3 regions of the Tistrella arctica genome follow, and region 2 is predicted to be linked to each of the others. Evidence: riboswitches for the same ligand, from Rfam matches in the RefSeq annotation. Region 2 holds a riboswitch; each other region holds the start of a gene.
What was found. A riboswitch is a leader RNA that binds a small molecule or an ion and turns the genes downstream of it on or off. The one in region 2 is predicted to bind cobalamin.
Positions count from the first base shown of each region.

Region 1: linked by a shared signal. The riboswitch ahead of WG924_RS02060 (TonB-dependent receptor plug domain-containing protein) and the one ahead of WG924_RS21930 ((2Fe-2S) ferredoxin domain-containing protein) in region 2 are both predicted to bind cobalamin.
Region 3: linked by a shared signal. The riboswitch ahead of WG924_RS00055 (ribonucleoside-diphosphate reductase subunit alpha) and the one ahead of WG924_RS21930 ((2Fe-2S) ferredoxin domain-containing protein) in region 2 are both predicted to bind cobalamin.

Region 1 is NZ_JBBKTV010000001.1:463,458-466,711, reverse strand. It holds gene WG924_RS02070 (YicC/YloC family endoribonuclease) at 1-600, opposite strand, end outside; gene WG924_RS02065 (SDR family NAD(P)-dependent oxidoreductase) at 680-1,474, shown strand; cobalamin riboswitch at 1,571-1,799, shown strand; gene WG924_RS02060 (TonB-dependent receptor plug domain-containing protein) at 1,966-3,254, shown strand, end outside.
Region 2 is NZ_JBBKTV010000010.1:135,425-138,678, reverse strand. It holds gene WG924_RS21935 (group III truncated hemoglobin) at 1-484, opposite strand, end outside; gene WG924_RS21930 ((2Fe-2S) ferredoxin domain-containing protein) at 577-1,362, opposite strand; cobalamin riboswitch at 1,598-1,886, opposite strand; gene cobW (cobalamin biosynthesis protein CobW) at 2,044-3,096, shown strand; gene cobN (cobaltochelatase subunit CobN) at 3,118-3,254, shown strand, end outside.
Region 3 is NZ_JBBKTV010000001.1:9,147-12,400, forward strand. It holds gene WG924_RS00050 (AMP-binding protein) at 1-781, shown strand, start outside; cobalamin riboswitch at 825-1,051, shown strand; gene WG924_RS00055 (ribonucleoside-diphosphate reductase subunit alpha) at 1,186-3,108, shown strand; gene WG924_RS00060 (ribonucleotide-diphosphate reductase subunit beta) at 3,099-3,254, shown strand, end outside.

The DNA.
Region 1 (3,254 bases), on a different contig from region 2:
GTGGAGCAGGCTATGGATCAGCTCGTCCAGCCGGTTGCGGATCACCTCGGGCTGGGCGGCGGCCGTCGCCCGGGCATCGGCGATCAGGCCGCCGATCGCATCGATATGCTCGTCGATCAGCCGGGCGAGGGCCGCGCCTTCCTGGGCGCGCGCCGCAACCAGCCGGTCGAAGGCCACGATCAGGCTGTCGGTCATCGCGTGCTCGCGGGTGGCGCGGGCGGCTTCGCTTTCCTCGTGCTCCACGGCCTGGATCAGGCCGGGCACGCGCAGCAGACCATCGATCCGCGGCGCCTTGGCCTTGGGGAAGCGCCGCTGCAGATCGGCGATCACCTCACCCAGCCCGTCGGCCACATCCGGGTCCAGGCGCAGCCGCGTGCCGCGGGCATGGACCACCATGGCAAGCTGCACGCTGACATGGCCGCGCCGCAGCCGGTCCTGGGCCACCCGGCGGATCACCGGCTCGAACTGATCGAAGCCGGCGGCGAGGCGGATGCGGAGATCCAGCGAGCGGCCATTGACGCTCTTGACCTCCCAACTCCAGCGATAGCGCGCATCGCCGGCGTCGGCGCGGGCAAATCCCGTCATGCTGGCGAGCGCCATGGCCAATCTCCTGAGGATGAGCGATGATCGGCGGACTATACGAACCCCGCAAGCCCCCGCCAAGCAGCGATTGCCACAGATGCCCGACGACACCCGCCCGCCACGCGACCGCCTGTCGCCCCGCCACATCGCCATCACCGGTGCGTCCAGCGGGCTCGGCGCCGCACTGGTCCGGGCCTATGCGGCACCGGGCGTCAGGCTGTCGGTGCACGGACGCGACGCGGCCCGCCTGGACGGTGTGGCCGCCGCCGCCCGCGCCAGCGGTGCGACGGTCGATACGGCCCTGTTCGACGTGACCGATGCCGGGGCCGTGGCAGACTGGCTCACCCGCGCCGACACGACCCTTCCCCTGGATCTGGTCGTCGCCAATGCCGGCATATCGGGAAACGAGGCGGCGTCGGGCGGCACCGTTTCGGCCGAGGTCACGCGCGCGATCTTCGCGGTCAATGTCGACGGCGTGGTCAATACCGTGTTGCCGGCCGCCAATCTGATGCTGGGCCGGGGACGCGGGGCGATTGCGATCATCTCAAGCCTGGCCGGTTATCGCGGCCAGCCCGGTGCCCCCGCCTATGCCGCATCGAAGGCCGCCGTCAAGGCCTGGGGCGAAGGTCTGCGACCGCGCCTCGCCAAGGGCGGCCTGCATGTGTCCGTCGTCTGCCCGGGCTTCGTGCGCACGCCGATGACCGGGCGCAACCGCTTTCCGATGCCCTACCTGATGGATGCCGATCGCGCCGCCGCCATCATCCGCCGGGGGCTCTGCCGCAATCGCGCCCGGATCGCCTTTCCCTGGCAACTGGCCGCGGTGGTCTGGCTGCTGGCAGCCCTGCCGGCATCCTGGGCGGATGCGCTTCTGCGCCGGATGCCGGGCAAATAGCCACCAGGACCGCCATGTCCGTGGCTGGCCGGCCCGCCATCGCGAAACGCGCCGACGCCCTGCGATATGCTCTTGCCAGACGCACCCCGATTGCGCAACCATGGCGCCACTGATGGTGTCCGCGATCGACTTGGTCGATCGGGGATGAAAAGGGAATGCGGTGCGCGATCACGGCCGAAGCCGGCGATCGCAATTCCGCGGCTGCCCCCGCAACTGTAAGCAGCGAGTGCCCCATCCTGACTGCCACTGGTCCATCGAGGCCGGGAAGGCGATGGCGGTGCGATGACCTGCGAGCCAGGAGACCTGCCGTCATTCGCGGTCACGGGCGAGCACGTCGGGCGGGGTGTACCGATGGGTTTTTGCAAGCGGTGGCGGCGTCAGGGCCCCGGACACCCGTCTTCCTTCAGGCACGGTTCCAACAGGCACAAAGCCGCATACCATGCTGGCCTCGTTCGCAGTGACCGATCGACATTGCTGAACGAGGTCTATCGGTGCCTGATACCACTGCCCGCTTCCGCGGCCCGGACTCCGTCCGCCGCCAGCCAGCCAACCGCCATGTCACCACGGCCGCCATTCTGACAGCCGCGCTCGCCGCCGGCCTGTCGTCGCCCATTGCACAGGCTGCCTCCGACGACGAGGTGACACCGCTCGGGCCGATCTCGGTATCGGCCGCACGCACGCCCACACCACTGGCCGCGATCGGCAGCGCGGTGACGGTCATCACCGGCGAGCAGCTTGAAGCGCTTCAGATCCGCCATGTCGACGATGCCCTGCGGCTGGTGCCCGGCGTCGCGGTCAGCCGCACCGGCTCGGTCGGCGGCCTGTCGCAGATCCGCATCCGGGGGTCGGAAGGCAATCAGACCCTGGTGCGGATCGACGGCATCGAGGTCTCGGACCCGTCGGCCGGCTCGGAATTCGATTTCGCCCATCTGCTGGCCTATGAGGTGGAGCGGATCGAGGTTCTGCGCGGCCCCCAGAGCGCGCTGTACGGATCGGACGCCATGGGCGGGGTGATCGACATCACCACGAAGCGCGGCGCCGGCCCGCTGTCGGGCAGTCTGCGGACCGAGGCCGGCAGCTTCGAGACCCGCGAGGCGGTGGGCAGCCTGTCCTATGGCGACGAGATTTTCGACGGCATGGTCTCGGTGCAGAGCTTCCGCACCGACGGCATCTCGGTCGCCGACGAGCGGGCGGGCAATCCTGAGACCGACGGTTATCGCAACCGCTCGGCCTTCGCGAAATTCGGCTGGCGGCCGACCGAGGATCTGGAATTCGCCCTGGTTGGCAGGACCCTGCGCTATCGCGCTGAAGGTGATGGCTATTCCACCCTGCCCGTCGACGGTGACGAAGAGACCCGCGGCACCCAGAGCTTCGCCCGCGCCGAGGCCCGCTATGCCATGGCCGATGGCCGATGGCGCCACAAGCTGGGCATGGCCCATACCGAGCACGACCGCGATTACCGCACGGACGGCACGATATCCAGCACCTATCTGGGGCGGCGCCTGAAGACCGACTATCAGACCGATTACAGCGTCGACACCACCACCGGTTTGCCCGCCAGCCACGATATCAGTCTGGCGGCGGAATATGAGCGCGAGACCGTGCGCACCCACAGCGACTGGTCATCGGTCGACCGGGCCTTCGATGCCACCGGCTATGCCGCCGAATACCGGCTGGGCCTGTTCGACAGCCTGTTCCTGTCGGCGGCCGGCCGGCTGGATCAGAACGAGCTGTTCGACGATGCCGCCACCTACCGGCTGACCGCCGCCTGGGTGATCGA
Region 2 (3,254 bases):
AGGATACCGGTTCGTGGGTAGAGGCGGACGACAGCCGCTCTCCGCGGCGCAGCATCTGGCCCCGCCCGACGGCGATGCCCATCTCCAGGCTGGCGGCGATGCGGCCGGCCCGATCGATCAGCAATGCGGCGCCGGCCTCGGTGCAGATGGTGGTGACGGTGTCGCGAAACAGCGCCAGCCAATGATCGAAATCGGCACCGCTGATCGGCAGCGGCAGATGCGCCGGCATCGGCCGGCCATGATAATCGCCGGTCATCAGCGCCACCGACGACCAGAACCGGCGCATCTGCGCCAGATGGGCCGGCCAGCGCTCATCGGCGATGCGGGCGGCGAAAACCGGGCCCAGCACCGGATCGACGCGGATCCGGTCATAGAAGCGGTCGACGACCTGGCCGATGACCGCATCGGTCAGGCCGGTCTCCTCGATGATCCGGGCGGTCAGCGCGGCCCGCCGTTCGGGGCCGCCCTCGGGGTGCAGCGACATCGCAGGGCCTCATCATTCAATGCATTCCATATGCATCTTATGGGCGCGCCCCGACGGGATGACAAGCGGCGGGGCCGGCCTGCGACCTCCGGTCACGTGGCGGCGCGGAACAGAAGATCGCCGACCGGCCGGCCCTGTTTCAGATGCTCGTCCACGATCCGCCGGGCGGCGGCGGCATCGGGCACCGCATACCAGTATCCGCCGGGATGCAGGGTCAGCACCGGTCCGCGATTGCAGGGAAACAGGCAGCGGCTGCGGGTCATCATCACCCGATCGGGGGTCTTGTTGCGCAGACCCGCCGCTTCCAGCGCCGCCAGCAGTGCCGTCCACACCGGCCCGGCGCCGCGATGGGCACAGCGCGGCCCGTCGCAGGCAAAGATGTGATGGGCATGCTCCGGCGGGTCGTTCCATGACGGCCTGGTGTCGATGGCGGGGCTGTTGCGGATGTCGTCGTGGTCGCTGGCGGCGATGCGCGCGGCGATCGCGTCGACGAAAAGCGGGTCGCCCTCAACCGGGGCGCTGAAGCTGATGTCGAGGGTGATGGCATGGCGCTGTGCCCAGTCATGCAGGGCACCCGGCAGCCAGCCACGCAGGCTCATCTCGGCCGGCACCACCAGATCGACCAGCAGCACCGCGTGATGGCCGCCGCCGGCCAGGTCGCCAAGCGCGCCCGAGACGGCTGGTACCGCCAGTTCGGTGAAGGCCAGCACCACCGGCCCGTCGAAGCCCGCGGTGTCCCGCAGCCGGGCGGCCACGGCCGCGCGCAGGGTTTCCAGCCGGCGCGGGCTGCCCTGGCCGCGCCGCACCAGCAGGATGACCGCGTCATGGTCGATCCGGGCAATCGTCGGCGAGGCTGGCGTCGTGTGGTCAGCCGGCATCGCGGCCGCGATCTGCGGCTGATCGATAACGGTTTGAGATGTCTGGATAAATCGCCATCGTTGCACTGTCACCAATCGCCTCCGCCGAAACGGATCGGCGGTTCATGGGTCAATGGCTGGCAGCGGAAGCGGGTGCGGCGATGTCCGGGGGGGCGGCATATGGGGCGGGCTGTCCGGCGGGGTCCGGAACAGCCGCATGCGCGGCCCTGGATCAGCGCGCACCGCCCTCCGCGGCTTGCCGGTCGTGTCACAGGCTGGTTTCCGGGCTCGACCGCGGGAGGTTTCAAGGACCGCGTCTGGTCCTGATCCTCCGGGCCCGTGCCTTCCCAGGCCGCCCCGGCCGATGCTGGCGGGGGTGAAACCCAGTGGCTGCGACGGGCTTGCCGCATGTCCTACCGTTGCGGGGGCAGCGTCGGCTTCCGCCATGCCGGATCGGGTGATCCGGGATCGCGTTCCGACTTCCCAATTCTCCGCGAGTGACCCTGACCGGACCACTCAACGGCACCTGTGCAGCCCTGATGCTAGACCGCCGGACCTGCGTCTGCAACGCGTTTTCACGGCGTCGACGTGGCCGGAATGGCGTCGGCCGGTTCGCCATGCGGTCTGAAGACAGCGGATTGACGGCGGCCCCCACACGCCTCTACCGTTGCCGCGACCCGATTGAACCAACGTGAGGCGCGCATGAGCACCCGGTCGAAAATACCTGCGACGATCGTCACCGGCTTTCTCGGCGCGGGGAAGACCACGCTGATCCGGCATCTGATCGAGAATGCCGGCGGCCGGCGTCTGGCGCTGATCGTGAACGAATTCGGCGATGTCGGTATCGACGGCGATCTGCTGAAGGGTTGCGGCATAGACACGTGCCCTGATGAAAACGTGATTGAACTGGCAAATGGCTGCATCTGCTGCACGGTCGCCGATGACTTCCTGCCGACCATGGAAGCGCTGCTGGCCCGCGAGCCGCGCCCCGATCACATCATCATCGAAACCAGCGGGTTGGCGCTGCCCAAGCCGCTGGTGCAGGCCTTCGCCTGGCCGTCGGTGAAGACCCTGGCGACGGTCGACGGCGTGATCGCCGTGGTCGATGGCGCGGCGCTCGCCGAAGGCCGGGTTGCCAATGATCCGGAGGCACTGGACCGTCAGCGCGCCGCCGATACCTCGCTCGACCATGAGGCCGAGGTCGACGAGCTGTTCGAGGATCAACTGGCCTGCGCCGATATGGTGATCGTGACCAAGACCGATCTGCTGGATGCGGCCGGACTGGCCCGCGCCCATGCGGCGATCGCGCCCGAATTGCGGCCGGCAACCCGGGTGATCGAGGCGGCAGGCGGCAAGGTCGACCCCGCCGTGCTGCTGGGGATCGGCGCCGCGGCCGAGGACGACATCGCGTCCCGGCCCAGCCATCACGACGGCACCAGCGAGGAGGAGCACGGCCATGACGCCTTTGCGAGCTTCGTGGTCGAGCTTCCCGACGGCATGAGCCCCGATGACATCAGCCGGCGGATCACGGCGGCGGTGGCCGATCATCCGATCTATCGGGTAAAGGGTTTCGTTTCGGTGACAAACAAGCCGATGCGGCTGGTGGTTCAAGGCGTGGGGCCACGGCTTCAGCAGCATTTCGACCGGCCCTGGGGGGCTGGCGAGGCCCGGCGGTCACGGCTGGTGGTGATCGGTGCGCAGGGGCTGGATGCCGGGGCGGTCGCGACCGCGCTCGGCGGACGGACCGCGGCCTGAGACCGGGCGGGGCAGCCCCCGATGCATCTGCTGGCAGCCGAACCCGGCCGGATCGATGATGGCGACGAGGCCATCGACCTGCGCCAGAGCCCGGCCGAAATGGTGGTGGTCACCGCCGCCGACACCGAACTTGCCTGCCTGTCGGCGGCGCGGGATCG
Region 3 (3,254 bases), on a different contig from region 2:
GGCCCGCCCGGTCTGTCAGCTTTATGGCATGACCGAGACCGGCGGGATCGTGTCGGTCCAGCCGGCTGACGGCCGGTTTCACGATCATGCCGTGGGCCCGCCGGTGCCGCTGGCACGCGTGGCGCTGGGCGCGGTCGACGCGGCCTGTCTCCCCGGTGCGCGCGGCGAGGTTCTGGTGTCGGGTCCACATGTCTTTCAGGGCTATCGCACCGCTGCCGGTACCGTCGATCGTCCGCAGGATGGCTGGCTGCGATCGGGTGATCTGGGCGAGGTGCTGCCTTCGGGCGAGCTCCGGATCATCGGCCGGGCCAAGGACGTGATCATCCGCAGTGGCCACAATATCGATCCCGTGGCGATCGAGGAGGTCGCGCATGCCCATCCGGCGGTCGCCCAGGCGGCGGCGGTTGCCATGCCCGACGATTATGCCGGAGAACTGCCGGTGCTGTATGTGATGCCGCGCGCCGGCATGACCTGCACCGAAGACGACATCGCGGCCTTCATGGCCGCGCACATCGCCGAGCCGCCGGCGCGGCCGCGCCATGTCTTCGTGCTGCCCGACCTGCCCTTGACCCCGCTTGGCAAGATCGCACGCTTCCGCCTGCGTCAGCTTGCGGCCGAACATCGGGTGCGGGCGGCCCTCGGCGACACCGGCGACGGGCTGGTGGTCGCTTGCGAGGATCCGGCGGCAAAGCGCATCACGATCGGCGGCGAGGTGACGCCCGACCGATGGCGGGCGATCGAGGCCGTGCTGGCCCGGCTGGGCCTCGGCCTTGCCGGATAAGCGCAGGCCGGATGGCAGGCTTGACGACGGGCCGGGGATCTGTACAAGATGCAGCGTTCTCGGTTCCCTGTATCCACTATATATGGGGCTAAGAGGGAATTCGGTGCGGCGGGCGTTACAATTGCGCCCGCCAAGGCCGAAGCTGTCCCCGCAACTGTAGGCGGCGAGCGGCCACACGATCTGGTGTCACTGGCATGGCAACATGCCGGGAAGGCCTGTGTGGCAGCGGCGACCCGCGAGCCAGGAGACCTGCCGCGAACCTGTTGAAACGTCCCTGGGCGGGGAGTCCCGGCGGGCGCAGGCGGCAGGTCATGCCTTTGTCCGGGTGTTCCGGACCGTCGCAGGGGCCTTCATCGCCCTGCGTTCACCCGGAACCGGTCCGCCAGGGCAGATGGGTGAGCACCATGTCATCGCCGGCCTTCGATTTCGACCGTCATGGTCATCTGGTTCCCGTTACCGCGCCGGTCGGGGCCGGCCGGATACGGCATGCGCCGCTGCCGGCCCCGCTGGCACCGGCGCCACGCGCCTCGGACCTTGTCATCGATCATGGCCGCGATGCCCTGTTGACCGATTTCGGCAAGGCGACCTTGCGCGACCGCTATCTGATGCCGGGGGAACGGTATCAGGATCTGTTCGCGCGGGTTGCCTGTGCCTATGGCGACGATATCGGCCATGCCCAGCGGATCTATGATGCGATGTCACGGCTGTGGTTCATGCCGGCGACACCCATCCTGTCCAATGGCGGCACCGCGCGGGGCTTGCCGATTTCGTGCTTCCTGAACGCCGTGCCCGACAGCCTGGACGGTATCGTCCGGACCTGGAACGAGAATGTGGCGCTGGCCTCGAATGGCGGCGGCATCGGCACCTATTGGGGTCAGGTCCGGTCGATCGGCGAAACCGTGAAGGGCTGTGGCGAGACTTCGGGCATCATTCCGTTCATTCATGTCATGGACGGCCTGACCCTGGCGATTTCGCAAGGGTCGCTGCGCCGCGGATCGGCGGCGGTCTATCTGGACATTCATCATCCCGAGATCGAGGAATTCCTGGAGATCCGCAAGGCGTCGGGCGATTTCAATCGCAAGGGCCTGAACCTGCATCATGGGGTCAATATCACCGACGACTTCATGGCGGCAGTGAAGGCCGGGGATGACGTCGCGCTGCGCAGCCCCCGTGACGGCAGCGAGATCCGGCGGGTGGATGCCCGCCGGCTGTGGCAGCGCATTCTTGAAACCCGGCTTCAGACCGGCGAGCCCTATCTGTTGTTCATCGATACCGTCAACCGGGCGCTGCCGCGCCACCAGCGGATGCTGGGGCTGGGCGTGTCGACCTCGAACCTGTGCAGCGAGATCACCCTGCCCACCGGCCTTGACCATCACGACCAGGAGCGCACCGCGGTCTGCTGTCTTGCCTCGTTGAACATCGAGACCTGGGATGCGTGGAACGAGGCGCCGGGCTTTATCGAGGATGTGATGCGCTTCCTCGACAATGTGCTGACCAGCTTCATCGAGACCGCGCCCGACAGCATGGCCCGGGCGCGCTATTCGGCGATGCGCGAACGCTCGGTCGGGCTGGGCGTGATGGGCTTTCACGCCTTTCTTCAGGCGCGGGGTATCCCGTTCGAAAGCGCCATGGCCAAGGCGTGGAATCTCGCCATCTTCCGCAAGCTGCGGCGGGAGGCCGACCGGGCATCGGTGTTTCTGGCCGGTGAGCGCGGCCCCTGTCCCGATGCGGCGGAAGCCGGCACGCAGGCGCGGTTCAGCCACAAGCTCGCCATCGCGCCCACGGCATCCATCAGCATCATCTGTGGTGGCACCAGCGCCTGCATCGAGCCGATCCCGGCCAATATCTACACCCACAAGACCCTGTCGGGCGCGATATCGGTACGCAACCCGCATCTTGTCCGGCTGCTGGTCGCCAAGGGGCTGGATAGGCCGGCGGTCTGGCAGTCCATCCTTGGCCATGAAGGATCGGTGCAGCATCTGGCCGCGCTGACCGCCGATGAAAAGGCCGTGTTCCGCACCGCCTTCGAGATCGACCAGCGCTGGATCATCGATTTCGCCGCCGATCGCGCGCCATTCATCTGCCAGAGCCAGTCACTGAACCTGTATCTGCCGGCCGATATCGATAAATGGGATCTGCATATGCTGCACTGGACCGCCTGGGAGCGGGGGGTGAAGAGCCTGTATTACTGCCGGTCGCGGTCGTTGCAGCGTGCGGGCTTCGCGGGTGACACCGACACCTTGGTGAATACGGGGCCGGACACGGCACCGAGCTCTGCGGCATCCGCCACGCCGACCGATTATGAGGAATGCCTTGCATGTCAGTGAGGATGACGGCGGCGGATGTCGGTCTCATCGCGGGCAACCTCGATCCGATGACCCTGGTCGGTACCGGCCGTGTCGGGTTGCTGACCACGACCGGCAGCTATGACGTCGACCGCTACCCTTGGGCCTATGGCTTCTGGAAGCGCCAG